DNA from 4 places in the Roseibium sp. SCP14 genome. Region 1 is predicted to be linked to each of the others. Evidence: predicted binding sites of a transcription regulator. Region 1 holds the regulator's gene; each other region holds the start of a gene.
What was found. The regulator PhoB, encoded in region 1, activates phosphate uptake and scavenging genes when phosphate is short. The targets are predictions, from matches to a motif close to TGTCATNNANCTGTCAT.
Positions count from the first base shown of each region.

Region 1 (7,736 bases):
CACTCCCCTGCGCAAATCTCATGCCCTGTCGACGGAGCTGAACGCGTCGATTTGGCTGAAGATGGAAACGATGCATGACACCGGCGCCTTCAAGTTGCGCGGTGCGGCCAACAAGCTCCTGTCTCTTGATGAATCTCAGAAATCACGCGGTGTCATCACCGTATCGAGCGGCAATCACGGCCGTGCCGTCGCCTATATGGCGAGGCAATTGAACATTCGTGCCGTCGTCTGTGTTACCGAGATCATTCCACCTGAAAAAATCAGTGGCCTGCACGACTTCGACGCGGACGTGATCGTTCATGGACAGACACAGGACGACGCGGACGCGGAAGCGCGGCGTATCGCGGAACGCGACGGCCTGCTCTTTGTGTCGCCCTTCGACGATCCTCATGTCATCGCCGGTCAAGGTACGATCGGACTTGAGCTGCTGGCCGACCGACCGGATCTTGATATCGTCTTCGTTCAGTTGAGCGGCGGAGGGCTCATGGCCGGGACTGCCAAGGCACTGAAGAGCCTCAAGCCCGATATTACGATCATAGGCGTTTCGCTTGAGCACGGAGCCGCCATGATCGAAAGCATCAAGGCGGGGCACATCGTTGAAGTCGACGAAAAACCCTCTATCGCCGATGCCCTTCCCGGCCCGATCCCGGCAGACAATCAATACACCTTCGAAATGTGCAGGGAACTGGTGGACGACTTTGTTCAAGTGCCGGAGAGCGACATTCTCGAAGCGATGAAGTTCGTTCTCACAAGGGAAAAATGTCTGGTGGAAGGCGGTGCAGCATCGGGGGTTGCCGCCATGAGGCGGTATGGCTCGCAGCTTGAAGGGAAAAAAGCCGCAACTCTTCTCACCGGGAACAACATCTCTCTTGATCGAGCGTTGTCGGCGTTCGGGCTCAAGGATGTGCAGCAAACAGAAACGTTCTGGATAAGCTGACCGGAGCGGTCATGTCGCCGGACAACCAGTTCGGGCAGGTGGCTACTCCACCCTCCCGATGTTCTCAGCTGTAATCAGCTTGCGATTGAAAACTGATCGTTGAATGCGTAGCCGGCGCCCCGCACCGTGCGGATCGGATCCTTGGCTTTGCCCTTGTTGAGCGCCTTGCGGAGCCGGCCGACATGCACGTCGACGGTACGTTCATCGACATAGACATCGTGGCCCCATACGCCATCAAGAAGCTGCTCTCTGGAAAACACCCGTCCCGGAGACGTCATCAGGAATTCCAGAAGGCGGAACTCGGTCGGCCCCAGATGTATTTCCTTGGCACTCCGGCGGACGCGATGGGTTTCCCGGTCAAGCTCGATATCGCCGGATCGCAGCATTGTGGAAACAACTTCCGGGCTTGCCCGGCGAAGGATCGCACGGACACGCGCCATCAGTTCCGGGACTGAAAACGGCTTGACGACGTAGTCATCGGCTCCTGTTGAAAGACCGCGAATGCGCTCTGCTTCTTCTCCACGGGCGGTCAGCATGATGACCGGCAGCCGCTCCGTATCTTCCCGGGCACGCAGCCGGCGGCACAGTTCAATGCCGGACAAACCAGGCAACATCCAGTCCAGAAGAAGGAGGTCGGGCTGGCTTTCCCGCAACCGGATTTCAGCCTCATCTCCGCGAACGCAAGACTCGACCGAGTACCCTTCCGCTTCCAGATTGTATCTCAGAAGAAGGCTGAGTGGTTCTTCGTCCTCAACGATAAGCACCTTCGGCATACGTTCTCGCTCCAGTTTCGGCAGCAGCCGCTGCCGTGCCGGTCACCAAATTCCAACCGGGTTCAAGCTATCAGACGGCGTCGGTCGTCTCGTCCTGTTTCGCGCGGTCTTCCGGCAAACGATCACCTGTCACCATGTAGAAGACGTTTTCAGCAATATTGGTCGCGTGATCACCGATACGCTCGATGTTCTTTGCGCAAAAGAGAAGATGGACACACTGAGTGATGACGCGAGGGTCTTCCATCATGTAGGTCAGCAGTTCGCGGAAGAGCGACGTGTAGATCGCATCAATTTCGGCATCGGCTTCCTGAACGCGCTTCGCGGCTTCCGCATCCTTGCGGGTATAGGCATCCAGCACCTGCTTCAGCTGCGCCAGGGCCAGTTCGGTCATGTGCTCCACGCCGATAGCCAGTTTCTTGGACTGAAGATTGCTGTCGATGGCGATCGTCCGCTTGGCGACGTTCTTGGCAAGGTCACCGACGCGCTCGAGATCGTTGGCAATCCGTGTCGCAGCGGTGATTTCGCGCAGGTCCTGCCCCATCGGCTGACGGCGGACAATCATTTCGATCAGCTTTGCTTCAATGTCCTGGTGCAAGGCGTCCAGGCGCTGGTCCTGCTGGACGGTCACCCGCGCCAGTTCGATGTCCTGCGATACCAACGCGGAAACGGCATCGGCAAATGCCTTTTCAGCCAGGCCACCCATTTCGGCGACCTTGCCGGCCATTGCGGTCAACTCGTCGTCGTAGGCCGAGACTGTGTGTTCAGACATCCTGTGTCCCTTTCAGAATTCGGGCAGTCACTTAGCCGAAACGGCCAGTGATATAATCCTGCGTTCGTTTGTCTTTCGGATTTGTGAAGATGTCTTCGGTCGGACCTTCTTCAACCAGAATGCCGAGATGGAAAAATGCCGTGCGCTGTGATACGCGGGCAGCCTGCTGCATAGAGTGCGTCACGATCACGATCGTATAGTTCTCCCGCAGCTCGTCAATCAGCTCTTCCACCTTTGCCGTCGCAATCGGATCAAGAGCCGAACAGGGCTCGTCCATCAGGATCACCTCAGGGCTGACCGCAATGGCTCTGGCGATGCACAGCCGCTGCTGCTGACCGCCGGACATGCCGGTACCCGGCTCATCCAGGCGGTTCTTCACTTCCTCCCAAAGACCGGCTTTCTGCAGGCTTGAGGAAACAATCTCGTCCAGATGCGCCTTGTTGCGGGCCAGCCCGTGAATGCGCGGACCGTAGGCGATGTTGTCATAAATCGACTTGGGGAACGGGTTCGGCTTCTGGAACACCATGCCCACCTTGGCGCGCAATTGCACAGGATCGACCTTGGGATCGTAGATGTCCTCGCCATCGATCCTGATCGAGCCCTCGACGCGGCAGATATCAATCGTGTCGTTCATGCGGTTCAAGGTCCGCAGGAAGGTCGACTTGCCGCAACCGGACGGTCCGATGAATGCGGTGACAGACCGCGGCTGAATTTCAATGTCCACGTCTTTGATGGCGTGCGTGTCACCGTAATAAACCTGCACGTTCTTCGCGGAAATCTTGCTTTCGGTCATTTCTACCGACTGTTCAATGTTCGACATCTCGTTCATCGGATCATTCCTTACCAGCGGCGCTCAAACCTGCGGCGCAGGATGATCGCGAGAATGTTCATTGTGAGGAGGAACACGAGAAGGACGATAATTCCACCCCATGCCTTTTCATAAAATGCGTAGTCCGCGCGTGCCGCCCAGGTATAGATCTGCGCCGGCATTGCGGAGTTCGGTTCGGTGAACCCTGCAATGAAACCGTCCGGATATCCGCGCGCGACAAAGCCGACCATCCCGATCAGAAGCAGCGGAGCCGTTTCACCGAGCGCCTGGGCAAGTCCTATGATGGTACCCGTCAAGATACCCGGCATCGCCAGCGGGAGCACATGGTGGAAGGTTGCCTGCATCTTCGAGGCACCGATCCCCAGCGCAGCATCACGGATGCTCGGTGGTACAGCTTTCAGTGAGGCTCGCGTTGAAATGATGATCGTCGGCAGCGTCATCAGCGTCAGCACCAGACCGCCAACAAGCGGAGCCGACTGTGGCAGATGCATGAACTGAATGAAGACGGCCAGACCCAGAATGCCGAACACGATGGACGGTACGGCCGCAAGGTTTGAGATATTCACCTCGATCAGGTCGGTGAACCTGTTCTGAGGCGCAAATTCCTCAAGATAGATCGAAGCAGCCACACCGATCGGCAGGGACAGGAACAGGACCACCAGCATCATGAAGAACGACCCGACGACGGATGCACCGATGCCCGCACCACCAGGATTGTCCACGCCGGAGTCGGCACCGGTAATGAAGTTCCAGTTGAACACCGTCTTGATGACTTTGGCCTCCACCAGGGCGTCAACGATGTCCAGATCCGACTTCTGCAGGAAGCGGCTGTCGGTTAGCGTGTCGCGGGTCACCCGGCCATTCATGTATCCATCAACTCGCGACGCGGCCGCCAGTTCGAACCCGGTCTCCTTGCCAAGGCTGTCCGGATTGGCCCGGAAGTGTTCGCGAATGGTGCCTCCGGTCTTGCCGACGATGCGCTGGATCGCAGCTGCGTCGAACGGTGCGGAAACGCCGCTTTCGGTCATCTGGCCATGCAGCGCATCGATGAAGAACTTTTCGTAGGCTTTCGTCTTGAACAGTTCTTTTTCAGCTGCATCGAACTGTTCCTGCGTGAGCGTGAACTCGACTTCGACCACTGTTCTCGTGAAGGCCGGAATGCCCTGTGAGATGATCGATGTCGCCAAAACGACCAGAAAGAACAATCCGATTGCAATCGCGGCGATGCCGTATGCCTTGAACCGCTTTTCGGCTGCGTTCCGCTTACGGGTCAGATCGTCAATGTGATACAGGGATCTGGATTTTGCCGCTGCCTTGGCTGTCTCGGCAGCTGCTTCGGGAGTAAGTGTCGTATCGGTCATCAGTCATACTGCTCCCGGTATTTGCGCACGATGTAGAGCGCAACGATATTGAGGCCAAGAGTTACCACGAAGAGCGTCATGCCGAGCGCGAACGCCACCAGCGCAACAGGCGACGCGAAATCGGCATCTCCGGTTAGCTGGCTGACGATCTTGGCCGTCACGGTGGTCATGGCCTCAAAAGGATTGAGACTTAACCGGGCCGCGGCGCCTGCGCCGAGGACCACAATCATGGTTTCGCCGATGGCGCGCGAAGCTGCCAGCAAAATGGCACCGACGATCCCCGGCAGAGCGGCTGGCAGGATAACCTGCTTGACGGTTTCGGACTTGGTGGCACCGAGGCCGTAGGATCCATCACGCATCGCCTGCGGAACCGCGTTGATGATGTCGTCCGACAACGAGCTGACGAATGGGATGAGCATGACACCCATGACCAGACCAGCTGTCATGACTGCTGTTCCTGCCTTCATGATGCCAAGGCCATTGTCGCCAAAGACCGACAGCAGCAAGGGGCCAACCGTCAACAATGCGAAGAGACCGTAAACGATGGTCGGAATACCGGCCAAAACTTCAAGCAGCGGCTTGGCGATGGCGCGCACACGCGGGCTGGCGTATTCTGACAGGTAGATCGCTGCGAAAAGGCCGATCGGGACAGCGACTGCAAGCGCCACGAACGAGATGTAAAACGTTCCCCAAAGCAACGGAATGATACCCAGTTCCGAATCGCCTCCGCGTCCGGAGAAGCTCGGTGACCAGGTGAGACCGAAGAAGAAGTCAGCTGCCGGGTAAAGGCGGAAGAATTCCACCGTGTTGAACACCAAGGACAGCACGATGCCGATGGTGGTCAGGATCGCGATGGAGGCTGCACCGATCAGAATGGCCCTGATGCCCTTTTCAACCGTATTGCGCGCCCGGAAATCCACCCGGGTTTCTCTCAGACCCCAGAGCGCTCCCGCTATCGCCATGACGATGACCGCAATTGTCATGTAGAGATTGCCGGTCGCAGCCAGAACCCGGTACCGTTGTGCCGCCCGCAAGACCGGCTGGGTGATCTCCGAGGTTACGATCTGACCAGCCTCTTTCAGGCGGGCGGTTACATCGGTAAAATCGGCACGGGCGTTGCGCGCGAAGTCGTCCGTGATGACGCCGCTGGCGACGGCATTGTCGAGCCCTCTGGCAGCGCGCCGAACCTCAGCCAGAACCAACCCTCGAGAAGACCCTTCGCTGATTGCGCTGTCCGGGATCATTCCGGATATTTCATTGTTTACGTAAAAAGGCTGCGCGAGCAGCCAGACAATGAGAAGAAGGAAAGCGGGCACCGCGGCTTTCATGGCCACGTTTGCCCCGTAATAGGACGGAAGAGAATGCAGAACATGCCGCTCTCCTCCAGCGCTGGACAAGGCCCGCGCCCTCCCCAGAACGTATCCTGCCACGGCAATGGCAAGTACGGTCAAGATGAGCCAGAACAGAGACATTTGCACTCCCGGGGGTCTTTGTAAAAAAGCACCAAAAAGGAAAAAGGGGCGGCGGAATATGCCGCCCCGTATCGAGCAGGAACTCGATTACTTCATGGTTTCTTCGTTCGAAACGGAAGCCTGGGTAGCTGCCAGCTCCGGATCTGAAACCAGGCCGTACTGAGCCAGCGGGCCCTGCGGACCGGCGATTTCGTCAGCGATGAAGAACTGAGCGTATTCCTTCAGACCCGGGATGACGCCGATGTGAGCCTTCTTGACGTAGAAGAACAACGGGCGGGAAACCGGATACTCGCCGGAAGCGATCGTCTCGGTGGACGGAGCGATGCCGCCCATCGTGGCGACTTTCAGCTTGTCGGTGTTGTTCTCGTAGAACGCCAGACCGAAGATGCCGATGCCGTTCGAATTGGAGTCGATACGAGCCAGGGTTTCAGTGTAGTCGCCGTCAATGTCAACGGACTTGCCGTCGGCACGAACGTTGATGCAAGCTTTCTCGGCGGCTTTCTTCTTGGCCTTGTCGCTGTCGCCTTCGGCAGCTTCCAGGAACTTTTCGAAAGCGCCGGTTGCTTCACAGCCAGCCAGAAGAACCTTGTCTTCGAAGACTTCGCGGGTGCCGTGCTTGGTGCCCGGGATGAAAGCAGCGATTTCAACGTCCGGCAGGTCGGAGTTGAACTCGGCCCAGTTGTTGTACGGGTTGTCGACGAGTTCACCGTCCTTCAGAACCTTGGAACCGAGGGCATTGAAGATGTCAGCAGGCTGGAAAGCATTGAAAGCCGGGCCGCTCTTCTGAGAAGCGAAAACGATTCCGTCGTAGCCGATACGAACCTCGATGATGTCTTTGACACCAGCTTCCGCACAGGCCTTGATTTCCTTTTCGCGGATCTTGCGGGAAGCGTTTGCAACGTCGATGGTGTTTTCGCCAACACCTTCACAGAAGCGCTTCAGACCAGCCGAAGAACCACCGGACTCAACAACCGGTGTCGGGAAATCCGTGTTTTCGCCGAATGCTTCGGCAACGATGGAAGCGTATGGCAGAACCGTTGAAGAACCGGCGATCTGTACCTGGTCGCGAGCCTGAGCAGCGCCAACGAATGCAGTGGAAGCAACAGCCAGAGCAGTTGCGCTAACGAGGGTCGTAAATTTCACTTGACCACTCCCTTTGAATGTCAAGGTTTGTAGATGATCACCACGCTGTAAGTTGCGTGAGCGATGCGGGGAACCTAGGCCCGATGGATGAGAGTTCTATGACAGTTATTTTTCAGTTTTGTGACAATTTAAGTGATTGATATATATGGATAAATTTATAATCATGTAATTTTCCCGTCATATATGGTGACGAATCCGGTCACATTGCGCTCCCCGGCCTGACCGATCGCTGAAACAGACCTGCAGGCGATTGCCATCTGTACCGGTGCGGCAATTGCCCGCCTGGTCTCCATATCCTGCAAATGGAAGCGCCGGGAGATGCTCTACTTCAGATGGCCGCTAGCGTGGTTTGTCAGTCGCCAAGCTCCCCGGGAGCGGGCAGAACAAAAAGATTATGACGGTCAATACTTCAATGCAGTCAGGTTGCGCGCATCTTCCGCCTGTTGCCGCCG
Region 1 covers NZ_JBDZYH010000001.1:1,055,090-1,062,825, forward strand. The annotation lists gene ABLQ08_RS04820 (threonine ammonia-lyase) at 1-937, shown strand, start outside; gene phoB (phosphate regulon transcriptional regulator PhoB) at 1,012-1,710, opposite strand; gene phoU (phosphate signaling complex protein PhoU) at 1,781-2,479, opposite strand; gene pstB (phosphate ABC transporter ATP-binding protein PstB) at 2,511-3,308, opposite strand; gene pstA (phosphate ABC transporter permease PstA) at 3,320-4,669, opposite strand; gene pstC (phosphate ABC transporter permease subunit PstC) at 4,669-6,141, opposite strand; gene ABLQ08_RS04850 (substrate-binding domain-containing protein) at 6,229-7,284, opposite strand; gene ABLQ08_RS04855 (substrate-binding domain-containing protein) at 7,686-7,736, opposite strand, start outside.

Region 2 (7,736 bases), on a different contig from region 1:
TGTCCAGAGTGTAGATCCGGCCGGTCTTGTAGAAACTGTCATTGACGGCATAGAGCTTGTTCGGATCTTTCGGATCGGCAGCCAGCGCAGAAAGGGCACCCCAGCCGATCGGCGCACCTTTTTCCGGATCGGTGACCGAAACCACCGAAGGATAGGCCGGAGCCTTGGCGCCGAATTTATAGAGCCCGATGTGAGAACGGACACCTTCTTCGGCATCGTCAACTTCGTTGGCGACGACGAAAAGATCACGGCTCGGGATGGCCAGAAGGCCTTCCGGACCGACATGGGTCGGCAGCAGCTGAACGAATTCAGGGTCAGCGCCGGTATCCTTGTAGACCGCAACGAAGTTGCCACGCTCGGAGTTCACGAAGATCAACGTCTCACCACCGAAGGAACCCACTGCGACACCTTCCGGCTCGGTGCCCTTCTTGTGGGCGCGCTTGGCCGGGTAGTGGCCATACGCCATACCAAGATGTTCCATCTGGTTACCGCTGTCGAAAAGCACTTCGCCCTTGGCATTCCAGATGGTGAAACCGCGGGAACCACCTTCATAGTCGCCTTCGTTTGCAGTTACGAAACGCTCGTCATCGATCCAGGCAACGGCATCGGGCTCGCGCACGACATTTTCCGCACTGCCGGATGCATCGCTCATGCGAACTTTCTTGACCGGAACATTTTCCGCAGTTGCCGCACCGGCAGAGAAATTCGCGGTGACTTCGCCGGACGCAAGATCAACGACCGCGATATGGTTGTTCTCCTGAAGGGTCACCACAGCCTGGTTCCTGGAATTGATGGAGACGAATTCCGGCTCAGGGTCGTTCGGAGCAACTTCCGCCAGACCGGTCAGGTCGACAATGCGCACCGCATCGCAATTGGTCGGCGCACCGTTTTCATCCAGATCGAAAATAGCAAGGTGCCCGGCCGGCATCTGCGGAATGACACCGTCATTCAGGTCTTCGTCGCGCTCGTTTTCGATCGCAATGGCAACAAATTTGCCGTCCGGAGAAATCGCAACGCTGTCCGGCTGGCCCTTGGCGTCACATTTTGCGGTGATTCCCAGACTGTCGAGCGCGATCACCGCGAGATGACCTGAAGCGTTGACATAGTCTTCGCTGGTGTTGACCCCAGCATAGGCAGACTTATCGCCAACAGCAACGGAAGTGGGTTCACCGCCGTGGTTTGTGCGTCCGAGCGGCTGCAGATTGAGCGGGTTTGCGGCATTGACGAAAACGATCGCATCTCCCGGGCTGTCGGTGAATGCCAGCGTGCGGCCATCCTTGGACGCATAAATGATCTCTGCAACGGTTTCCGTCGCCTTGTCGGCGCCTTTCGGCAGCGTTTTATACACCGGGTATGTGTTGATGCGTTCGAAGTAATCAGCCTGTGCTGCCGAAACAGCACCAAGACCGAACAGAACAGCGAGACTGACGCCTTTGAGGAAACGTCCGCGAAGATCTGCCATTGCACTAGCTCCCATGTTTTCGGGTTGTGGTGGCGGCAAGCTAGAGACGCTCATTGCAATAGCGGTGACAGTTGCGTGAAGGTTCCATGACACTTTCCCGCATAAAATATTCACGCAGACCCGGTTGCATTGCCTTAAAAAAGACTGGACAACACCCTAGATATCTCTAACTTCTGGTGTCTCCACACCTTCCTCGCGTATTACGCGAAAAAATCGGATAATCTTATGCAGATCGGTTTTGTCCGCTCCGCCATTGTGCTGGGGCTTCTTGCTGTTGTGGGTCCGTTTGCGATTGACCTTTATCTGCCTGCAACACCGCAGATCGTGCGTGACTTGCAGACTGATGATGCAGGCGCTCACCTGACCTTTACGGTCTATTTCATTGCGTTTGGCCTTGCGCAGCTGATCTATGGTCCGATTGCCGATTCGGTAGGCCGCAAGCCTCCGATTTTCGTGGGTCTGGCCGTGTTCATTGCCGGTTCCGCCATCTGTGCGATGGCCGACGACGTAACTGCACTGACGTGGGGCCGCTTCGTTCAGGCGCTTGGCGCGGCCGCGCCAATGGTGATCGTGCGCGCCGTCGTTCGTGACCTGCACACCGGAACAGCCGCCACGCGGCTGATGGCGCTGGTGATGCTGGTCATCAGCATTTCACCGCTGCTCGCTCCGCTTACCGGCAGTTTCATCATTTCGTTTGGCAGCTGGCGCTTGATTTTTGGCGCTCTCGGCCTGATCGCCCTGCTTGCCATGATCCTGACCGCCTTGCAGCTGCCGGAAACGCTGCCACGCGACATGCGCAGCCGGATCGATGCCACCGCTCTCATTCGAAGCGCGATTTTCCTGCTCCGGGACGGCAAGTTCATGGGCCTGACGCTCATTGGCGGCTTCTCGCTGGCAAGCTTCTTCGTGTTCATCGCGTCGGCACCCATGGTCTACATGACAACGTATGAGCTGACACCGACCGGTTTCAGCCTGGTCTTCGCGGCAAACGCAGTCGGTTTCTTCGCCGCCTCCCAGTTTGCGGCCGGGCTCGGTCAGAAATACGGCATGGGACGGGTCGCCTTCTGGGCCGTTTTCGGCTTTGCCGCGGCAACCTCGCTGCTGTTCACGATGGTGTGGCTCGGCTTCGATGATCTTCCGGTACTCATGGCGTTGTTCTTTGTCGGCAACACCTGTCTGGGATTGGTCATTGCGCCGACTATGGTCATGGCGCTGGAGGAGCACGGCGAACACGCCGGCATGGCATCTTCTTTGGGTGGCACGCTTCAGATGGTTGCCGGCGGACTGATGATCCTCATCTGCAGCCCGTTCTTCGACCGCACGCCGCTCCCCCTCGTCGGAGCGGTGGCCACCTGTGCTCTGACGGCATTCGTGATCGCCCTCCTGACCTTGCGGCCCGAGCCGCAAGGCAATGCAACAGCCCGGGGCTAGCAAAAAGCCTCAGGCGGAATTGCCGATGTCGTCCAGCTTTTCTTGTTGAGCGACGGCATCGGCAAATTCATGAAGATTGAAGTCCATCATCTGCGATCATGATGCGCAAAACCTTCGCAGCTTGGGGTCTGACGTTCAGCAAACAACCGTACCGTTGTTCAACAAACGAAGCATCGCTTGCCTTCATCCGTGCATCAGTCAGTGTTCAGATTCCGACACTGGCAAAACCGTACTTGTTTTCAATTGCCATAGCTGATGATCTGAGTGAACCTTGTCGCGAGCGTTGCCTTGCGAGAGCATTCAGAACTATTGCGGACCGGTTCCGGTCCCAAACGAATCGAAGACCCACGAGAAGGTCATGAGCATGGTTGAGCAGGATTTTCCCGAGAACGAATTTACCTCCCGAACAGAGCGTGCCCAACGCGCCATGAAAGAAGCTGAGCTCGACGCTCTTTTTCTCACGACAGAGGCCGAGGTCAGGTATTTCACCGGGTTCAGAACCCTGTTTTGGCAAAGCCCGACCCGCCCCTGGTTCGTGATCGTCCCGTCAAAGGGAAAGCCGATTGCAGTTATCCCGCAGATCGGTGCCCATCTCATGTCGGCGACCTGGATCGATGACATCCGGGCGTTTTCATCTCCTCACCCGACCGATGACGGCATCAGTCTCCTCGCGGAAACTCTGAGAAGAGCGGGAAGAATCGGCATGCTGATGGGCCGTGAAAGCTCTCTGCGCATGCCCCTTCGGGACTTTCAGGCACTGCAATCCCGCCTGCCGCTGGCAGAATTCATCGACGCCACCGATCTGGTGCAGCAGTTGCGCATGGTGAAATCCGAAAACGAAATCGCGCTCTTGCGGGACATCTGCGGCATCGGATCGGCAAGTTTTGCCAACGCACCCAAGCTCTTTCGCGAAGGTCAGGCGCTCAAGGATGTCTTCAGGTCTTTCAGGATAGATCTGCTGCAACAGGGCGCCGACGACGTCCCCTATCTGGTCGGCGGTGCCGGTCAAGGTGGCTATGGCGACGTCATTTCGCCGCCCTCGGACCAGAAACTTCTCAGCGGCGATATCCTGATGCTCGACACGGGCGCCACCAAGAACGGATATTTTTGCGATTTTGACCGCAATTTTGCAATCGGCCATGCGGACGAAGCTGCCAATGAAGCTCATCGCAAGCTGGTGGAAGCCGTGAAAGCGGCAGCGGCAGTTGCCCGCCCGGGTAAAACCTGTGCCGATCTTTTCAGAGCCATGGCGCAGACGCTCGGGCAATCGGACGGAGATGTCGGCAGGTTGGGCCATGGCCTTGGCATGCAGTTGACCGAGTCGCCGTCCATCACGGATTTCGACGAGACGGTTCTGCGTGAGCGCATGGTCATGACGCTTGAACCGAGCATCGATCTCGGGGGCGGAAAAATGATGGTTCACGAAGAAAACATCGTCATTAGGGATGGTGAACCTGAATTCCTTAGCACCCCTGCCGCGCCGGAAATTCCGGTTCTGACCAGCTGAAGGGAGATAGTCGGGACAATGAGACTGGACTTTGACTGTGATGAAGGACTGGGCGGAAAAGCTGCCCTCGGCCTGATCGTATTGCAAGCCGACGAAACCATCGAAACCGAATTCCGCCGCCTGTTCGACCTTGAAGACGTTGTCCTTTATCACACGAGAATCGAAAGTGCGCCTGAGGTTACACCGGAAACCCTGATGCAGATGAAGGCACAGCTCTCGAGTTCCGCTGCGCTTCTGCCGGGCAACCGCCCGCTTGACGTCATCGGTTATGCCTGCACGTCCGGCGCCACGGTCATCGGCTCGGATGCTGTCGCCACAGCCGTGCAAAAAGCGCACCCGGAAGTGGAGGTCACCAACCCGGCGCGGGCGGTTCTGGAAGCGCTGCGCCATCTCAATGTTTCAAGGATCGGTGTCGTCTCTCCCTATGTCGCCGAGGTTTCCGAGGCTGTTTGCACGCTCTTGCGCGAAAATGACATGACGCCGGTAACTGTTGGTTCCTTTGGTCAGGCCGAGGAAGCTGTCGTCGCCCGCATTACAAACGACTCCGTCGAAAAGGCGATTTGCGCTATCGGCGCTGACCCGGAGATTGATGCCGTTTTTGCCTCCTGCACCAATTTGCGCACATTGCCGGTGATCGAAGCCTGCGAACGCAAGCTCGGCAAACCGGTGATCAGTTCCAATCTTGCCCTCGCCTGGCACATGCTGACCCTGGCAGGCATTGCGACCAGGGGTGTTGGACCGGGAAAGTTGTTCAATTCTTGAATTTGGCCTTTGGATGAGCGACCCCAGAATTGCCGAAACAGACGAATATTTCATCTGGCACGATGAACGGGACAATCATCGATATCTGGTTCTGAAGGGGCCTTGGCAAAGTCGCTTCAAGCCGGTCATGGAGCAGTTCTGCGCAACCGGGCTTAGGTTGTCCCGTTCGTTGGGTTGGCAGAACGAACCGCTGACTTTTCTTGAAGAACTGCCGGAGCTGACCGGACTTGAGATCTACGACTGGGATGTCAAGGACCTGACTCCGCTGGCGTCGCTTCCCGGCTTACAAACACTCGGACTTCAGTGCCGGTTTGCCAGTGCGCCCGACTTCCTGTCCTTTTCGCGCTTGCAGAATGTCTACATAACCTGGCGCCCCAGGGCTGAGGCACTCCTGTTGCACGAAGGTCTGACCCGGCTAAGTGTCGAAAATTATCCAGGCGATGACCTGACACCACTGGCGCGGCTGAATAGGCTGAAGGAACTGCGGCTTACCTCCAGAAAGCTCAGCTCGCTCCTTGGTATCGGAAATCTGCCTGCGCTCAAGCGCCTGGATCTCTACTCCTGTCCCAAACTGAGTTCTGTCGAGCCGCTGACTGCCTGCAATCGTCTGAAGACGCTGGAGATAGAAACTTGCAAACAGATCGGATCGCTGAACGGCATCGAGGCACTAAGCAAATTGAAGACACTTCACCTGATCAATTGCGGAAAGCTGCCCACCCTGAGGCCGCTGGCCGGCTTGCGGGAACTGGAGCGATTTCACTTTCATGAAAACACAACGATCCTGGACGGTGACCTGTCGGTATTGCTTGAGCTTCCCAGCCTTGCGGCGGTCAGCTTTGCAGACAAAAGCTCCTACAGGCCTCGCCGTGACGAGGTTCTCAGCCATATCGGCTCAAAACTACTGCAAACGTCCGGACGTCATCTCGATTGAGTCGAGACTGTCACGCGACGACAGCTGATCCAATTTGTCGAACGGCATGTTCATGAACGCCGACAGGCGATTGTTCAATGTCCGGTATGTCTCCACATAGGCCAGTTCCTGTTCGGAGGAACTGCGTTTTGCCTGCTTGGGATCAGGGATCGGCCAAAGAGCGGTCGCCGGATGCCCCGGCCAGACCGGACAGGTTTTTTCGATCGACTGATCGCACAGCGTGAAGATGAAATCCATCGGAGGCATTTTTGCCCGGATCAGATCTTTCAGGCTCTTCGCGTGTGCCGCTTCCGCGTTGAAGTTAAGCCGCTTAAGCAAACCGATCACTTCGGGACGCACCTGCCGATCGGGTTCCGTACCGGCCGAGAACGCACGAAAGCGCCCATGTCCTTCCCTGTTGACAATGGCTTCAGCGATAATGGAGCGCGCCCGATTTCGCGTGCAAAGAAACAGTATGTTGTAGGTTTCGCCTGGCATGGTCCTTGCCCTCCCACTCAGGCATATTGCGACAGTTCATCAAGCTCGCATTATATCACAACGTCAATTGTAGGAGTTCACAGTCCGGCGACCGGACATTTTCCCGTGGCAACCGGCTTTTTTGACAAGGCCGTTGCAATCCTGGGCAGGGTCACCCCGGCACACCAACTGAAGGCCGCGGACCATCCATTTTCATGTTATGCGAACCGCCTTAAGTCGCTTTGAAGCAACAATGTGAAAGCCAAACCCGGCTTTGTGTTGCATTCCTTGTTGACTTCGCAGGATTTCCGGGCAAAAACACCGCCGTCTCAAGTTTTGACGATTGCGAGCTTCCCATGTTCCGGCTGAAAGCCGACATTCTGGATACGATGTCTAAGGCCCTTGCCTGCGCGACTTTCCTGCGCGGCGAGACCCGGACGGCTGCCGCAACCGCTTTCAAACGCACAACCAAGACAACCAAAACCACCGCTTGACGGTGCCGCTCATCCCGCCTCCCCGGGGATGGGAGGCGCCGGGAGCCGGCGACGCCCATCGAAACCGGGCAGCTGGTGAAGCGGGGAGACGGACAAGGACAAGTCAAAAATGGGTTTCAAGATCGCAGTTGCAGGCGCTACCGGGAATGTCGGCCGCGAGATGCTCGACATCCTCGCTGAGCGCGGTTTTCCGGCCGACGAAGTCGTCGCCCTAGCGTCCCGCAGGTCGCAAGGCACCGACATTTCCTTCGGCGACAAGACGCTGAAGGTTCAGGCCATGGAGAACTATGATTTCTCCGACACCGATATCTGCCTGATGTCTGCCGGCGGCACCATTTCCAAGGAATGGTCGCCGAAGATCGGTGCCAAGGGCTGTGTTGTCATCGACAATTCCTCTGCCTGGCGCTACGACGCGGACGTGCCGCTGATCGTGCCTGAAGTGAATGCGGATGACATCGTCGGTTTCACCAAAAAGAACATCATCGCCAATCCGAACTGCTCCACCGCACAGCTGGTTGTGGCACTGAAGCCGCTTCATGAGCGCGCCAAGATCAAACGCGTTGTCGTTGCCACCTATCAGTCGGTTTCCGGCGGCGGCAAGGAAGCAATGGAAGAGCTGTTCAACCAGACTCGCGCGGTTTTTGTGAACGACCCGATCGAACCGGAAAAGTTCACCAAACGGATTGCCTTCAA
Region 2 covers NZ_JBDZYH010000006.1:91,906-99,641, forward strand. The annotation lists gene ABLQ08_RS23295 (esterase-like activity of phytase family protein) at 1-1,462, opposite strand, end outside; gene ABLQ08_RS23300 (multidrug effflux MFS transporter) at 1,688-2,893, shown strand; gene ABLQ08_RS23305 (M24 family metallopeptidase) at 3,252-4,400, shown strand; gene ABLQ08_RS23310 (maleate cis-trans isomerase family protein) at 4,419-5,162, shown strand; gene ABLQ08_RS23315 (hypothetical protein) at 5,176-6,093, shown strand; gene ABLQ08_RS23320 (arsenate reductase ArsC) at 6,061-6,570, opposite strand; gene ABLQ08_RS23325 (hypothetical protein) at 6,906-7,043, shown strand; gene ABLQ08_RS23330 (aspartate-semialdehyde dehydrogenase) at 7,153-7,736, shown strand, end outside.
Region 2: a site for PhoB is predicted at 1,538-1,554, ahead of ABLQ08_RS23295 (esterase-like activity of phytase family protein). Genes of this name have one in related genera too.

Region 3 (7,736 bases), on a different contig from region 1:
TTGAAGGCGACGTCGATGATGAAGAAGTATTGAAGGCGGTCGAAGAGGGCTTCGGGCTGCCTTCGGGCCTTCTCGGCAATGTCTTCGGCAAGAAGAAGAAAGAGAACTGACGTCTGCCGAAGCAAACGTACCGACCCTGGTCACCGGTTAATACTGCCGTGCCTTGCGTGCCAGTTCGATGCCTGGCGAGACACGCATGAGGCGCATTTCGCCGAAACTGCGGATGTCCTGTTTGCCAAGGTCAACGAGATGAAATTCATCTACGAGGAATTCCTTCATCTCGTCCGGGGCGACAATGCACATGGGATTGGCAAATTCCTGCAGGCGGGCCGCGAGGTTAACCGCTGAACCGAAGACGTCATAAACGTATTTCTGGATTCCGACGACGGAGCCGACGGCAGAACCGGTGCCAAGACCGATGCGGGCCTGCCACTTGTATTGGTGGCTCTGATTCCGCCGGTCGAGATACCGGATGAAACGCACGGCGCAATTGGCAACCGCACGTGTATGGTCCGGGGAAGGTTCCGGCATGCCTGCAACGGCAAGATAGGCATCGCCAATGGTCTTGATCCGTTCGCAACCGAACTGTTCGGCGATCCGGTCGAAGGCGGTGAATATGTCGTTCAATTCACCCAATGTGACTGTCGGGTCGTGTTCGGCGGCGAACCTGGTGAAGTCCACGAAGTCCAGCATTACGACCGAGACGCTTTCGTAAAGCTGAGGCGTGACAACGCCGAACGTCTTGAACTCTTCGTATACCGAGCGAGGCATGAGGTTCAGGAGCAGGCGCTCCACACGCTCCTTTTCGCGTTCCAGTTCCCGTGTGTTGCGCTCCACCATAGCCGAATAGCTGTCGATCATCGATTCCAGCTCGCGGATCCGGGTGATGTTCTGGCATTCGACCACGTAGAAGTCCTGCGCCTCCGCGCTCGCGCACGAGATGGACAGGGCGATGATGAGCGTTCGCCTTTTCCGCTTCACCTGCAGCTCACCGGTGTACCGGCCACTCCTTTCCATCTCGGACTTTATGTCGTCCATGTCGATGTCCTGCAGGATATCGGGCAGGCACGATCTGGGTGCGGGCTTGCCGAACCATTCGGCGAAAGGTTCGTTGGTGAAGAGGAACCTGAGATCCTTGCGCCGTACAACGGCAATACCCACGCCGATTGCGCGCAGGAGCTGCTCGTTGATGGCAGCAATGCTCATGACGCGCCATCCGCCAGGATCGAGCCGCGCCGGGCTTCGATTTCCGTCATAACGATATCGATGTCCTGAGACTCGATGCCATGTTCGGCGAGGGTGTCCCGCAACAGGCGTTGAACTTCATCGAAGTCAGCCGAAGTCAGGTTCAGGGACGCATGTGCTCTCTTAAGGCGTTCATCCGTGTAGGAAACCGGGCCGCCAAGGAGCGAAGAAACGAATTTGGTCTGATGGTCGATAAGTCGTGGCATGTCGACATCATCGAAATAGTCACCGACCTGATCAGAGTCGAGAACCTTGTCGTAAAAGGACAACACAAGTCGGCTGACAAACTTGAAGCCACCATATTTGTCGAAAAGCGCCTCTGCCATATCCGTAAGACTCTGTTTGTAGTCAGATGTCGTGCAGTAGATATAGCTTAAGCGACTGCGCTGCTTATTCAAAGTTGTTTGGTTATTTGTTGGATTTACTTGTAATTTCTACTTAAGTAGTAAATATTGAAAGTTGTTTCCGGTAAATTTGCACGTGATGTTCGGGTGTAGTGTTGAGTTAACTTCACACCCGGCGAGGTAACGATGTTCCGGAGCCTAGAGTTCCAGGGCTTGGACCATCGCTGCGACACCTTCATCTATTGTGCCGGTGTTTTCGATCCGGATCAGATTGGGAACATTGTCAGGCTCCAGGTCTGCGCGCTGCAACCTCTTGCGAATGTCTTCCATGCTTTCGCGCCCACGCGCGGAGAGCCGTTCTGCCAGCACATCGATCGGAGCCGTTATCAGCAGCACGATTGATGTTTGATACTTGGCGGCGGATTGCCCGAGCACCTTGCGCGATCCGTTCGCAATGACCGTGTCGCCGGAGCGGACGACCCCGTCATAGGATTTGGGAATGACGTAGCCGAGCCCGTGCGCCTCCCATGAAAGCGCCGTTTCTCCAGACTTTACGAGATGATCGAATTCGGTCCGGGTCAGCGTGTCGTGATCTTCGGCATCTGCATCGGCCGCACGTGTAATCGCGCGCCGGGCAAAATGGACATTGGAATGGCTCTTGAGCCGGTCCTTCAATGCGGCCATGAGCGTATCCTTGCCCGCACCGCTCGGACCGACGACAAGCACCATTCGTCCCGGACCCAGCTTGGCCGAAGGACCTTTCATGGTGTCAGGCAACCCTCTTGCCTTCGCGCCAGACACCGCGAACGATCGGCACGTTGCCGACCAGCTTTACCTGGATAAGGTCAGCACGAAGCCCCGGAAGCAGGGAACCGCGATCATCGAGCCCGATTGCCGTCGCAGGATTGGACGTCACCATCGCGACCGCTTTGGGAAGTGAAATAGCTTCGATTTCTTCAGCCAGCTGGAACGAGGCCTGCAGGAGCGATGCAGGGATGTAGTCCGAGGACAGAACATCAAGATATCCCGCTTCGGCCAGTTCACGTGCCGACACATTGCCTGAATGAGAACCGCCGCGAACGACGTTCGGCGCGCCCATCAGCACGGCCATGCCGGCTTCATGGGAGGCTCTTGCCGCCTGCACCGTGGTCGGAAATTCCGCGATCCTCGTATTCAGGGCGACGGCTTCCTCGACATGCTCGCTGGTGGCGTCATCATGGCTTGCAATGGCAATGCCGCGTTTGCCGGCCTGATCGGAAAGCTGCCTGCGATGCTCTGGTGCAAGCGCACTTGCCTTTTCCTGACGGCGTTTGATAAACGCGTCCATCTCGGCATCCGAAAAGCCTTTTTTGCCCTTGAAATACACCTTGTAGGCGTCGAGAGAGACAAACTGGCGCTGCCCGGGCGTATGGTCCATCAGGGATATCAGCCGGATGCTGTCATCTTCCTCAAACACCTTGAACGCGTTCATGACATCAGGCGCAGATACTTCACAGCGCAGATGAATGAAATGATCTGCGCGCAATCTGTGTTCCCGCTGACCGGTTTCAATGGCATCGGCCAGCGATCTCATATCCTGGTAGGTCAGATCGGCATCTTCATCCATGCCGACCCGGAGCGCGTCGAACACTGTGGTGATGCCTGCGCAGGCAATCTGGGCGTCGTGGGCCTGAACGGCCGAAACCGTATTCCAGCGCACTTTGGGGCGCGGGGCGTAATGGGTTTCCAGGTGGTCGGTGTGCAGTTCCACCAGCCCGGGAAGCAAGAAATCGCCTTCGCAATCGTGCCCGTCGGTTTCAGTGGGAGAGGCGATGTTTTCGATACGACCCTCACCATCGACGGTCAGGGACCCGTCGATCACTTCATCGGCCACAATCAGTTTGGCGTTTTTGAAGGTTTTGGGATGCGTGCTCATGCTGTCTCCTTGGGCGTCACGCCACCGGATCGTGACTCGGCTTCGACCGGGCCAATGTCGCCGGTCAGTTCAAACACAGAATGGACTTCAAAGGGGGTTCCGCGTTCCGTCTCAAGATAGAGCGCAAAGCTGCCGCAGGTTCTTGGACGCCCGGTCACGGAGCCGAAATGTGACCTTGCCTCTGCCGCGATCAATTCCGCTTCCCGGTCATCGTCCAGCTTGTTCGACAAGGTCATATGAAAGTGGAACTCGTCAAAGACGTAAGGGTACCCCCAGTCAACCAGATAAGAGTCCTGCCGGGGTGTCAGGTTGCTTTGCCGACGCCGCTGCAAGTCGGCTTTGGAAAGCGGTGCCCGAAACGCCTCGAATTGGCGAACGCATGTTGCCGCGAAAGCCGACAGCTCCGGCTCGCTCTGGTCAGGTGTCAGGGCCAGAAACTTTCCGAGGCGATTGACCGACAGCCCCTGGATTTCAAAGGGGGAGACAAGGCCGGCGAATTCCTTGCAGGCTGCCACAAGCCCCGCTTCGGTCTTGTCGTGATGCAGATGAAAAGGTGCCTTCAGCGTGCCGTGGAAGCCGTATCTGCGAGGATTGACGGTGAGCGCATGAAAGCGTTCAGCTTCCAGTCCTTCGAGCGTCGGCTGCAGCAGGTCCTCGGCAGCAAACGGATCCCGGCCCAGCCAGGCATTGCCCAACTGCATCAGGCGGTCTTCAGCTGAAGCGGCAAAATAGATGGCGTAGCGCATGGTTCAGAATCACGACTTCGATCAAGGGGTGGCCGAGGTGATGGCCTTACAGGTGGGGAGTGACTGTTCTGTGACAGTTTTCCGTCACCTGCAAGTGTTTCTTGTCAAGAAGCTAGGCCGCAACCTCCGCGGCAAAGCCTGTGACGTCGATGATCCGGTCGGCAATCTCTTCGCGCACATCCTGATCGTGCAGGATGCCAACCATGGCAACGCCCTGCGCCTTCTTCTCTTCCACCAGCCTGACAACCACCGCCCGGTTGGCGGCATCAAGTGAGGCCGTCGGTTCGTCCAGCAGCAGGATCGGATAATGGGCGATGAAACCACGGGCGATGTTGACGCGTTGCTGTTCTCCGCCTGAAAAAGTTGCCGGAGGAAGCGTCCACAGTCGCTCCGGTACATTGAGCCGGGCGAGAAGAGCGCGGGCAGTGTCCCGCCCTTCGGCTTCGCTGGCGCCCTGTGCAATCAGGGGTTCTGCGACGACGTCTTCGGCGGAGACCCGGGGGATCGTCCGCAGAAACTGACTGACATAGCCAATGGTGTTTTCGCGCAGTTTCAAAACCTGGCGCGGCTCGGCACCGGCGACATTGACGATTTCATCGCCGATGGTCACGAGGATCTGACCCTCGTCGCAGCGATAGTTGCCGTAGATCATTTTCAGGATCGAGCTCTTGCCGGCTCCGGACGGGCCGCCCAGGACGACACATTCGCCTTCCTTGACCGAGAACTCGACCTTCTCGACGACCGGTATGACGGTGCCGCCCTGCAGATGCATGGTGAAGGACTTGCCGACATTGTTGAGGTAAAGACGGACAGGCATTCGTGTGCACTCCGCTTAGACTTGAAGGATCGAGGATACGAGCAACTGCGTGTATGGCTCGCGTGGATCGTCAAGAACCTGGTCGGTCAGGCCGCTCTCGATAACGTTGCCCTGGCGCATGACCATGATCCGGTGTGACAGAAGACGGGCGACCGCCAGGTCATGGGTGACAATCACCACGGACAGTCCGAGGTCAGCCACCAATCGGCGCAGCAAGTCGAGCAAACGGGCCTGAACGGAAACGTCGAGGCCGCCGGTCGGCTCGTCCATGAAGACCAGCCGCGGACGTGTCACGAGATTGCGGGCAATCTGAAGGCGCTGACGCATGCCGCCGGAAAATGAGCGTGGATCGTCGTCGATCCGGTCGCTTTCGATCTCCACCCGGCCCAACCAGTCATCGGCCGTCGAACGGATATTGCCGTAGTGACGCTCGCCAACCGCCATCAACCGTTCGCCGACATTGGCACCGGCCGACACGTTCATGCGCAATCCGTCGGCGGCGTTCTGATGAACAAATCCCCAGTCGGTGCGCATCAGCAACCGGCGCTCTGCTTCGGTGAGCTGGTAGAGATTGCGCATGGAGCCGTCACGCATGCGGTATTCGATGGCGCCGGCCGTCGGGGCGAGACGTGTGGAAAGGCAATTGAGAAGAGTTGTCTTCCCCGAGCCGCTCTCGCCAACGATTGCCAGTACTTCGCCTGGCCACAGGTCGAAGGAAACATTCGAGCAGCCGATCCTGTCGCCGTAGTAGCGGGTGACATTGTGAACCTGCAGGAGCGGTTCTTCAGGCATCAACGCGTTCATTGGGCCGTCTCCTTCACGTTACTACCGATCTGGGCTGCGGCAGGGTCTGCAGCCATCGGGCCGAGGTGGCCGTCGGAACGTCGTTCTTCACAGAAATCGCTGTCGGAACAGACAAACATGCGGACTCCCTGGTCATCGAGGATGACTTCGTCGAGATACACATTTTCCGCACCGCAGAGTCCGCAGGGCTTGTCGAATTTTTGAATTTCGAACGGGTAATCCTCGAAATCGAGGCTCTTGACTTTCGTGAAAGGCGGGATCGCATAGATACGCTTTTCCCGACCGGCACCGAACAGCTGCAGAGCGGCCATTTCGTCCATCTTGGGGTTGTCGAATTTGGGCGTCGGCGATGGGTCCATCACGTAGCGATCGTTGACCTTGACCGGATAGGCGTAGGTGGTGGCGATGTGACCGTTCTTGGCGATATCCTCATAGAGTTTCACGTGCATCAGCCCGTAATCTTCCAGGGCGTGCATCTTGCGGGTTTCGGTCTCGCGCGGTTCCAGAAAGCGTAGCGGTTCGGGGATCGGAACCTGGTAGACCAGGATCTGGTCTTCCGTGAGCGTCTTTTCCGGGATCCGGTGGCGGGTCTGGATGACGGTCGCTTCCGAAGTCTCGTAAGTTGTCCTGACGCCGGCGGTCTTTTCAAAGAAACCGCGTAATGAGACCGCATTCGTGGTGTCATCCGATCCCTGGTCGATCATCTTCAGACAATCATCCCGACCAAGGATCGAAGCCGTTACCTGCACGCCACCCGTTCCCCAGCCATATGGCATTGGCATTTCGCGGGAAGCAAAGGGAACCTGATAGCCGGGAATGGCAATGCCTTTCAGGATCGCCCGGCGGATCATGCGTTTTGTCTGTTCATCCAGGTAAGCGAAATTGTATTCGCCCTGATCGTAGATCTGAGCCGTGTCGTTCATGGTGCGGTCCTCCGCTCCAGCAGAATTTGACGATAATTCTCAAGCCGCATTTCCAGTGTCCCGGTATGCAACTCGAACAGATGGTTGTCGTTGTCGTAGAAATAGATCGACCGGCCTTCACCCTCGACGCGCGGGCGAGGCGGTTTGAACTCGAGACCGAGGCTTCTGATGGTCTCAAGCCGGTTTTCGAATTCGCTTTCCTCTATCTTGAAAGCAACGTGATTGTAGCTGCGCTCGGCAAGAGCATCGCCCTGCATGATTGCAACCCATACGTCGCCAACCAGAAAGAACTTCTCCGGAGACAGCGAAAAGGTGTCTTCGCCGCTTTCGTAGACTTGCCGGCCCTTCAACACATCGATCAGGATGCGTGTCATCGCTTCAAGGTCGCTGACGATGAAAGTGATATGGCTGAGGCCACGGCTCATTCCGCAGCCTCCTGAGCGGTCTCGCCGTTTTCTTCCTGCCGACGCTTCTCGAACCATTCGTCGCGCATGCGGCGAACAAGATCGAGTTCCGCCTGGAAGTCGACATAGTGCGGAAGCTTCAGGTGCTCGACAAAACCGGTCGCCTGAATGTTGTCTGAGTGCGAAAGGACGAATTCAACGTCCTGAGCGGGCGCGGTCTGTTCCTCGCCAAGCTCCTGCCACCGCAAGGACCGGTCGACCATGGCCATGGACATGGCCTTGCGTTCAACCTGGCCAAAGACCAATCCATATCCACGCGTGAACGTCGGAGCGGCCTTGGCTGACCCCTGGAACTGATTGACCATCTGGCACTCGGTCACTTTGATGGTGCCTAGGGTTACGGCAAAGCCCAGCTCCTCCGCAAAGAACTCGACTTCAACCTCGCCGTATCTGATTTCCCCGGCAAAGGGGTGCGTGCGGCCATAGCCACGCTGGGTGGAATAGGCGAGTGCCAGCAGAAAACCTTCGTCTCCTCTTG
Region 3 covers NZ_JBDZYH010000006.1:272,114-279,849, reverse strand. The annotation lists gene ABLQ08_RS24290 (AsmA family protein) at 1-110, shown strand, start outside; gene ABLQ08_RS24285 (adenylate/guanylate cyclase domain-containing protein) at 148-1,206, opposite strand; gene ABLQ08_RS24280 (group I truncated hemoglobin) at 1,203-1,571, opposite strand; gene phnN (phosphonate metabolism protein/1,5-bisphosphokinase (PRPP-forming) PhnN) at 1,788-2,354, opposite strand; gene ABLQ08_RS24270 (alpha-D-ribose 1-methylphosphonate 5-triphosphate diphosphatase) at 2,359-3,504, opposite strand; gene ABLQ08_RS24265 (DUF1045 domain-containing protein) at 3,501-4,250, opposite strand; gene phnL (phosphonate C-P lyase system protein PhnL) at 4,363-5,067, opposite strand; gene phnK (phosphonate C-P lyase system protein PhnK) at 5,083-5,859, opposite strand; gene ABLQ08_RS24250 (alpha-D-ribose 1-methylphosphonate 5-phosphate C-P-lyase PhnJ) at 5,868-6,794, opposite strand; gene fosX (FosX/FosE/FosI family fosfomycin resistance hydrolase) at 6,791-7,219, opposite strand; gene ABLQ08_RS24240 (carbon-phosphorus lyase complex subunit PhnI) at 7,216-7,736, opposite strand, start outside.
Region 3: a site for PhoB is predicted at 4,310-4,326, ahead of ABLQ08_RS24265 (DUF1045 domain-containing protein). Genes of this name have one in related genera too.

Region 4 (7,736 bases), on a different contig from region 1:
TTTGCCGCGATGGCCATGAAGATAGAGAATTGCTCCGAGCGGCCCATCATCCTGCCGGGTTTCAGGCAGATGAATATAGTACTGCCCGCTCTCGATCTCGCAAGGCATTTCCTCGCCGCAACTTGCTTTCCCCTCAGCCAAGGCGGCCGTGGAGGAAAAGAGAGAAGCAATGAGGGAGGCACAGGCCAGGGGTCTGGAAATCTTTGAAGGCAATACCGGCTCCTGTGACACGATCTGCAGCGGTCAACCATGAAGGACAAATACTGCCGCAAAGATTGGATTGAAGACCGGAATTGTCCAGCCCTGCGTGTTCACAAGTCAGCGAGAGCCCAGCGCACAGACCACCCGCACCATCAGTCCCAGACGCCTTCGGTCGGAATGTTGAGCAAACGCCCACAATGCTTGCAATGGACCGCGTCAGTGTCATGACGGCTCAATCCGCAGTCCGGGCAGGAGACCTGCGCCTTGGCAGGACGGAAAATCGTCTGCACCAGCCGGAGAAACAGGGCCACGCCGAAGATCATGATCAGGACAGTCATGAACCGGCCCACGCTGTCGGTCATGGTGATGTCGCCATAACCGGTCGTTGTCAGCGTGGTGACGGTGAAATAGAGCGCGTCGAGATAGGTGTTGATGTTCTCGTTGCGATCATCCTCCACCACGAAAACGATCGCCGTCACGACAAAGATGAAAACCACCAGGTTGAGGGCGGATTGCAGTATTTCCTCGTTGCGCCGAAACCATCCGGACGCCTCGCGCAGCTCCTTCAACAGATGATAAGAACGCATCAGACGCAGCATCCTGACAACCCGAAGGAAGCCGAAGTTTTCCAGGAAAGCCGGTGCTATCAGGGAAACAATGACCACGACATCCGCGAACGAAGTGAAATTGAAGAGATAGCGGGTCGTGCTCATCGAAGCGATCAGACGAGCCAGGTAGTCCAATGTCAGAACCGCAGCAATGGCATAATCGAGCTCATGATGCACCCGGTTCGGGTCCAGCACCGACGAGACGATGAAATAGCCAATCGTGATCAGGTCGAATGTAAGCAGAACATACCGGAAGGCACGGGCTTTGGTCGAATGACCGAAATAGAGTTGACGGAAAAATGTCTGCAAAGCCGGTTTCTCGACCGCCATAAATAAAGCCCCGTGCCCGTTTAGCTCGTTCCGCCGGCCACCCGACTAGAAGAGCATAGAAATGTCAATCCGTCAGACAGCCACACAACTCTTCTTTTCAAGCATTCGTGTAATTGCCGCACGATAATCCTGCAAACAAGCTGTTTATTCTGTGTGCGTCTCACACTAAATTCGCCCGACGATCAACAAGGGCCGAAGCGAATATGGACCCTGGCCTGAATGAATGGGGACGCTAGATGTTTGATTTGTCGGGGCAAGTTGCCCTGGTTACCGGCGCAAGCCGAGGAATTGGCGAGGCCGGTGCACGCAGTCTTGCCAAATATGGCGCCACAGTCGTGCTGGCGGCACGCTCCAATGAACACGTTGAGCGCATTGCCGCGGAAATCATGGAAGACGGCGGAACGGCCACGGCCATCAACTGCGATGTTGCGAACTACAAAGACCTCGAAAGAGCCGTTGAATTGTGCATCGACTTCCACGAAGGCATCGACATTCTGGTGAACAATGCCGGGGTCATCGAACCTATCAGCCGGATTGAATCCTCCGACCCGGAGGCCTGGGGAAGGGTTATCGATATCAATGTGAAGGGTGTTTACCACGGCATTCGCGCCGTCGCACCGCACATGCTGGAAAAGGGCTCCGGCACTATCGTCAATATCAGCTCCGGTGCCGCGGTCGGCGCCCTGGAGGGCTGGAGCCAGTATTGTTCGTCGAAAGCGGCCGCTCTCTCCCTGACCCGATGCGCAGACAAGGAGTTCGGCGAAAAGGGATTGCGCGTGATCGGTCTCAGCCCCGGCACCGTCGCAACGCAGATGCAGGTCGACATCAAGGCTTCCGGCATCAATCCGGTCAGCCAGCTCGATCCTTCGGTTCACATTCCGGCTGAATGGGTCGGCGAAGCCATTTCCTGGCTGTGCACCGATGCGGGTGACACCTACCGCGGCATCGATTGCTCGCTGCGAGACGAAGATGTCCGCAAGGCTGTCGGGTTGATTTAATTACAGCTCGACAAACAGAAATGGCGGCCAGAGGCCGCCATTTTCATTCATGATCTCTTGGTCTTACGAGAACATCGCATCGGATTGCGATCCAAGATCCAGACCGACGATCACCGGATCATGGTCAGAAGCTGCAAAAGGATCATCGGAGTAGAAGTCGCCGTCGCGGTAATTGAACAGGTCCGGCTCATCCGCATTGATATGCCACTCGGTGAGGCCGGTTACCTGATCGGTCATGCTATCTGACGCAAGCGCCTGGTCGAGCGTGCCCTGTTGACCGTCAAAGACAAAGCTGTAGGCATCCTCCTGACCGATGAACTGGTCGATCAGGTCCGTATAGCCAGCGCCATCGCGAACCGACTGGACCGGATCTTCTTCGGCATAGGCGTTGAAATCGCCCATCAGCAGATAGTCTGTATCCGTGAACCCAAGATCACCGAGGTCTGCAGCATAGGTGCTTTCCAGCCAGGCTGTCAGCTCGGTTGATGCATCCGTACGAACCTGGTTCCAAAACCCCTGTCCGTTGCCCTGGTCGAAGTTCGGATCAGCGCGCAATGCGGTCAGGGCCGCTTCCACGTCGGCAATGTCGTCTGCCGGAATGTTGCCTGCATCCAAGGCGGACTGAACGGCATCCGCGAGATCCTGCAGGTTGCTGTCACCCTTGGATTTGAAGTGATTGGAGGCAACGGTGAATACTTCGCCGTTCTCGTCCTGGAATGTTGCCACTGTCGCCGGACGGTTGCGCTGGAAATCGCCAACCTGGTCACCAGAAGACACAAAGCCGTTCAGGTACTCGGCGATCGCATAAGTATCTGCAGCCGATGCTTCTTCAAAGACCAGTGTATCCGCGTGTACCAAGGTCAGCTTGGTCGTGTCGTAGACCATGCCGGTCATGATGGCGTCGGAACCAAGAAAACCGTCGGCACCCAGAGGATTGACGTAGGCATAGACCGCACCTGTTCCCTGGGCCTGTGCTTCGGCATTCAACGCATCTACCAGCGTGGCGATTGCAGAAGCGTCACCGAAACCGTTGTTCTCGATTTCCTGAAGCGCGAAGACTTCTGCTTCGGTCTTGATCATGGCATCGACGATCTTCTCGGTCTGACGGTCGAACTGTTCCTGATTGCTCGCACCGCGAGGGCTCAGGTCGCCATTCGGCCCGGTCCCGCCGGAGAATGTCGTGAAGTAGTTCAGGACGTTGAAGCTGGCGACCTGCAGGTCTCCGCCGACATCGGCAGGTGCGTCTTCGCGTGCACCTGAATTGGTGCTTTCGTCCACGGACAATGTGCCATCGACCAGAATCTTGTACTCTCCGAAATCGTAGGTCAGAACTCCTTCGACAGGAGCATTGAGCTCTGCACCCAGACGAAGTGTCGGACCGTCTTCGCCAATGACATCTCCACGGCTGAGAATGCCATCGCCATTGTCGCCGCCCGTCGTGTTGGCGATATAGCCGTAGCTGTCCGGGTTGCTTGCCGACGAACCATCGGTGATGCCGAGACGGTTGTTCTGATTGGCCTCGATATGCGCGGATATTTCATCCTGCTGGGTTTGCGCATCATAAAGCTGGGTTGCCTGCGTTTGCGTTCCGGCACTGATGGTGATGTCGCCGAACCTGTCGAGATTGAAATTCTCGATGACGGTCAGTTCTTCGCCGGCAATGCCGCTGGTGACCGAAATCCGCATGCCCTCATATTGCTCGAAGTTGGTCGCAACCTGGGACAGCTGGATGTTGGCCGCTGTCGGCAGCGTGGTGGTGGATCCCGTCTTGGTAACGTCCGTAACATTGCCGAGTTGTGTGAAACCGAAGAATTCGTCCACGGTTCCGGCAACGTCCACGATGTCACCTGCAACAACCGTCGGCGCACTGCCGGTGAAGACGAAAATGCCTTCAGACGACAGGGCATCCGCATCCGCATCAGCATCCTCTTCCTGCAGGAAGAAGCCGTTACCGGTGGTGTAGGTGACGACCGCCGAAACCAGGACATAGTCGCCGACCAGCAAACTCGCCGAGCCCGTTCCCTGGATTTCAGAGATAAAGCGTGCAGTCGGTTCCGGCCCTGTGCCGCCGTCTTCATTTGCCGCGCCTTTTGTTTCCGCCGCGGCGCTGTTCCAGGTTCCATCGTCCTTACGCTGCAGCGAGAATCCGACCTGCGTCGAGTTGCTTTCCGAAACGCCGATGTCGGTGGATGTGACCGTACCTTCAGCAAACTCGGCGTCGAAGCTGCCTTCGTAGCTGATGAATTCGACGACCTGGTCACCATTGAGCAGGGCAACGCCGTCCGGCGACCCGTTCTGGATGCCATCGGCCGGCAGCTCCCAGACGTAATAGTCGTAGGTGCCGTCCGAGGTTTTGCTCAAGGTCGAAAGGTCGGCACTGTTATAAGCCGAACCGCCATTGCCGTTGATCAGCTGAACCTGAACACCCGTGACATCCGCATTTGCATTGACGCGGATCTCGACAAACTCACCGGTATCGGAGCTTTCATTGTCGTAGTGCAGCTCATTGATGCGGGCTTCGGTGAGTGGCACGGTCGGGGCACTGTTTTCGGCGCCCTTTGTTTCGGCCGCTGCCTCGTTCCAGATGTCACCCGTATCGCGTTGCAGGGAAAACCCGACTTCGGTTCCGCTGCCTTCAGAGACCCCGATATCCGTTGAAGTGACTTCCACTCCTTCGATCTGCGTCGTGATCGTTCCCTCATACGAGAGAAACTCGAGCACGTCGCCGTCATTCACCAGAGCAATGCCGTCCGGGGCACCATTCTGGATACCGCCGGACGGCGAGTCCCAGACGTAGTAGTCATAGGTGCCGTCGGTCGTCTTGGTCAGGGAAGCGACGTCAGAGGAATTATAGGCAGCTCCTCCGTTCCCATTGATCAGCTGCACTTCCAATCCGGAAACATCGGCTCCTGCATTGACGCGGATCTCCACAAATTCGCCGATGTCCGAACCGGCATTGTCGTAGTGGATTTCGTTGATCCTTGCGCCCAGCTCCACAACGGGTTCCTCGTTGGCCGCCCCCCTGGTTTCCGCCGCGGCTTCGTTCCAGGAACCGTCTTCATTGCGCTGAAGGGAAAACCCGATTTCTGTGCTGCTGCTTTCAGAAACGCCGATATCGGTTGAAGTGACAGTCTCGTCGCCGATGGTTACTTCCATCGTTCCTTCGTAGCTCAGGAATTCCAGAACCGTACCGCCATTGACCAGCGCAATACCATCCGGCGCACCATTCTGAATTCCATTACTCGGCAGTTCCCAGACGTAGAAATCATGCGTGCCGTCGCTGGTTTTCTCCAGCGTGGAGACGTCAACTCGTCTGTACTCGGCGCCATTGCTGCCGTTAAACAGAATGATTTCCAGATATGAAACGTCGTCACCCGCAGCGGTGCGGATTTCGACGAACTCGCCAACATCTCCGCCGCTATTGTCGTAGTGGAACTCGTTGATACGACCGTCCACGACCGGGATTTCAAGCACATCGGTCACATCGACAGTCAAAGCCTGCTGACTTTCCGCCCCTTCGGAGTCGGTTGCCACCACGATCAACTGATAGGCATTGTCCTGACCGGTGTCAGCCGGCGCCTCGAAGTCCGGTGACGCCTTGAAGCGAATTTCGCCTGTTGTTTCTTCAATCGTGAAAAGCGCCGCATCGTCACCCTGCAGGGAGAAAGTCACACTGTCGCTGTCGACGTCGCTTGCGCTGGCAACTGCAACGACCTGCGTATCGTTTTCAGCGTATTCGACGCTTGATGCGACCTGCAGATCCGGAGCGTCGTTCCTGCCGGTGATGGTAACTGAAACGGTTGCGGTCGTTGCGCCTCCATTACCGTCGTCAACGGTGTAGGAGAATGTGTCGGTAAGGGTTTCCCCTTCCTGCAGAGAGTCGAATTTGCCGACCGGGTTGTAAATGACCTGGCCATCCACAAACGAGATCACGGCACCGAGCTCGCTCAAAACGTCAACGCCGGTGATGGTCAGAGTATCACCGTCAAAATCGGTGTCATTGGCCAGAAGATCCTCGGCAGACAGCGTCAGCGATGTGTCTTCATCCGTTGCTGCGGTGTCGTCGAGAGCCAGGACCTGATTGTTCCGCCTGTCGATGTAGAGAGTGTAGTCCTCATCCTCGAAGTGGAGTGCTTCGACCTTCTTGAGGTAGTCGACCTCGACGGCATCTCCGTCGTCTCCAAAGCGGGTGACGATTGCAGTCGTCGAAAACCAGCTTTTGCGCAGATTGACGTCGTAATCAAAGATCGAGCCGTCAAAGGCGGCAGTGTCGAAACCCCGTCCACCGTCGATGACATCGTTGCCGTCGCCTCCACGGATCCAGTCATCGCCTCGCCCTGCAAAGACCGTGTCGTCACCGGTGCCTGCGTCGACCCGATCATTGCCGCGTCCGGCAAATATCCAGTCATTGCCGCCTCGACCGTGAATTTCATCGGCACCGCCGAAGCCGAAAATGAAGTCCGACCAGTTCGAACCTTGAAGAAAATTCGCGCGGTGATTGCCAAAAACGAACCCGAAACGGAAATGCCAAGTCATCGGAACTTTACCCCATCCTCCAGTGCGACACTGAGGCGGTTGGTAGTCCATGCCTCGTGTCAGAGGCGTGTCAGTTTTCTGACATTTGACCGAATGGGCAAGAAAAAATTAGCCGTAAAAATAAACACTTAGACAGCTAATATGTAGAATTTCTCAATTGTTGCACTCGCAAGCAACCTCGGCACAACTTCGTAACCTTTTGTTAAGAAAACGCTTTTTCTCATTCGTAATTTTACTTAAATCTCAACTACTTTAGATAATCTGAACAAATTATTGCAATCAAATTTTTTCCACTGGCTGAATTTTTTTTCAAAAATACCGGTTTGAAAAACGAAAGAGGGCCGCAAAAGCGGCCCTCCCATGAGATCGACGTGACTAATTGTCCGGATCAGATCCCGATGAAACCGATCGACGCAAGAGGCTGCTCCGGCACCGTTCCATTCCACCCAGACAATTGGGCCACGTTCCGATACTCACTAGACATGGGCATACCTCCTTTCTGTTGTTGACGACGTTATTAATGTGGCGCTGAAAAAGCGCCTTCACAAGACCCAAACAGCCTCAGAGGCCTCCACACAACGAACATGTGAGAGTGTGTTACCGGGAGGACACAGCTTGTTCGGCGATTGTCAGAAAAACGAGATCAAGCTCTGAAGCAAGTTCTGACAGCGCTTCACCGCCCTCGTCCATGTAGGGCGCAAAGACGAAGCTCGGCGTTTTCCAGGAAAGCGTTGCCGAACCATCGCTGTTCCCGGTGACATAGAAACGTATGGGTGCCTCGATACCGGCAGCAACCGAAGCGTCCAGCATCCTCAGCGCGTAGTCGTTCCGGTAAACACCGATAATCCGATTGCCTGGTATTGTAATTCCCCGCCCCTTGGCACCGGCGGACGCGCTGGCCTGAGTTACCAGCAGCATTTTCTCGGCCTTCACAGCAGCTTTGAGATCTTCAACTAGGTCGCTGTAGCTTTTGGAGGTCGGAATGACCCGCCATCCCTCTCTTTCAGAAATGCTGTCTGCAAAAGCTGAGGTCCCAGCCAGCGAAAACAGAAGGACCAAACAG
Region 4 covers NZ_JBDZYH010000005.1:124,299-132,034, forward strand. The annotation lists gene ABLQ08_RS20725 (alpha/beta hydrolase family esterase) at 1-213, opposite strand, end outside; gene ABLQ08_RS20730 (ion channel) at 354-1,139, opposite strand; gene ABLQ08_RS20735 (SDR family oxidoreductase) at 1,376-2,137, shown strand; gene ABLQ08_RS20740 (ExeM/NucH family extracellular endonuclease) at 2,201-6,673, opposite strand; gene ABLQ08_RS20745 (DUF302 domain-containing protein) at 7,271-7,736, opposite strand, start outside.
Region 4: a site for PhoB is predicted at 6,741-6,757, ahead of ABLQ08_RS20740 (ExeM/NucH family extracellular endonuclease). Genes of this name have one in related genera too.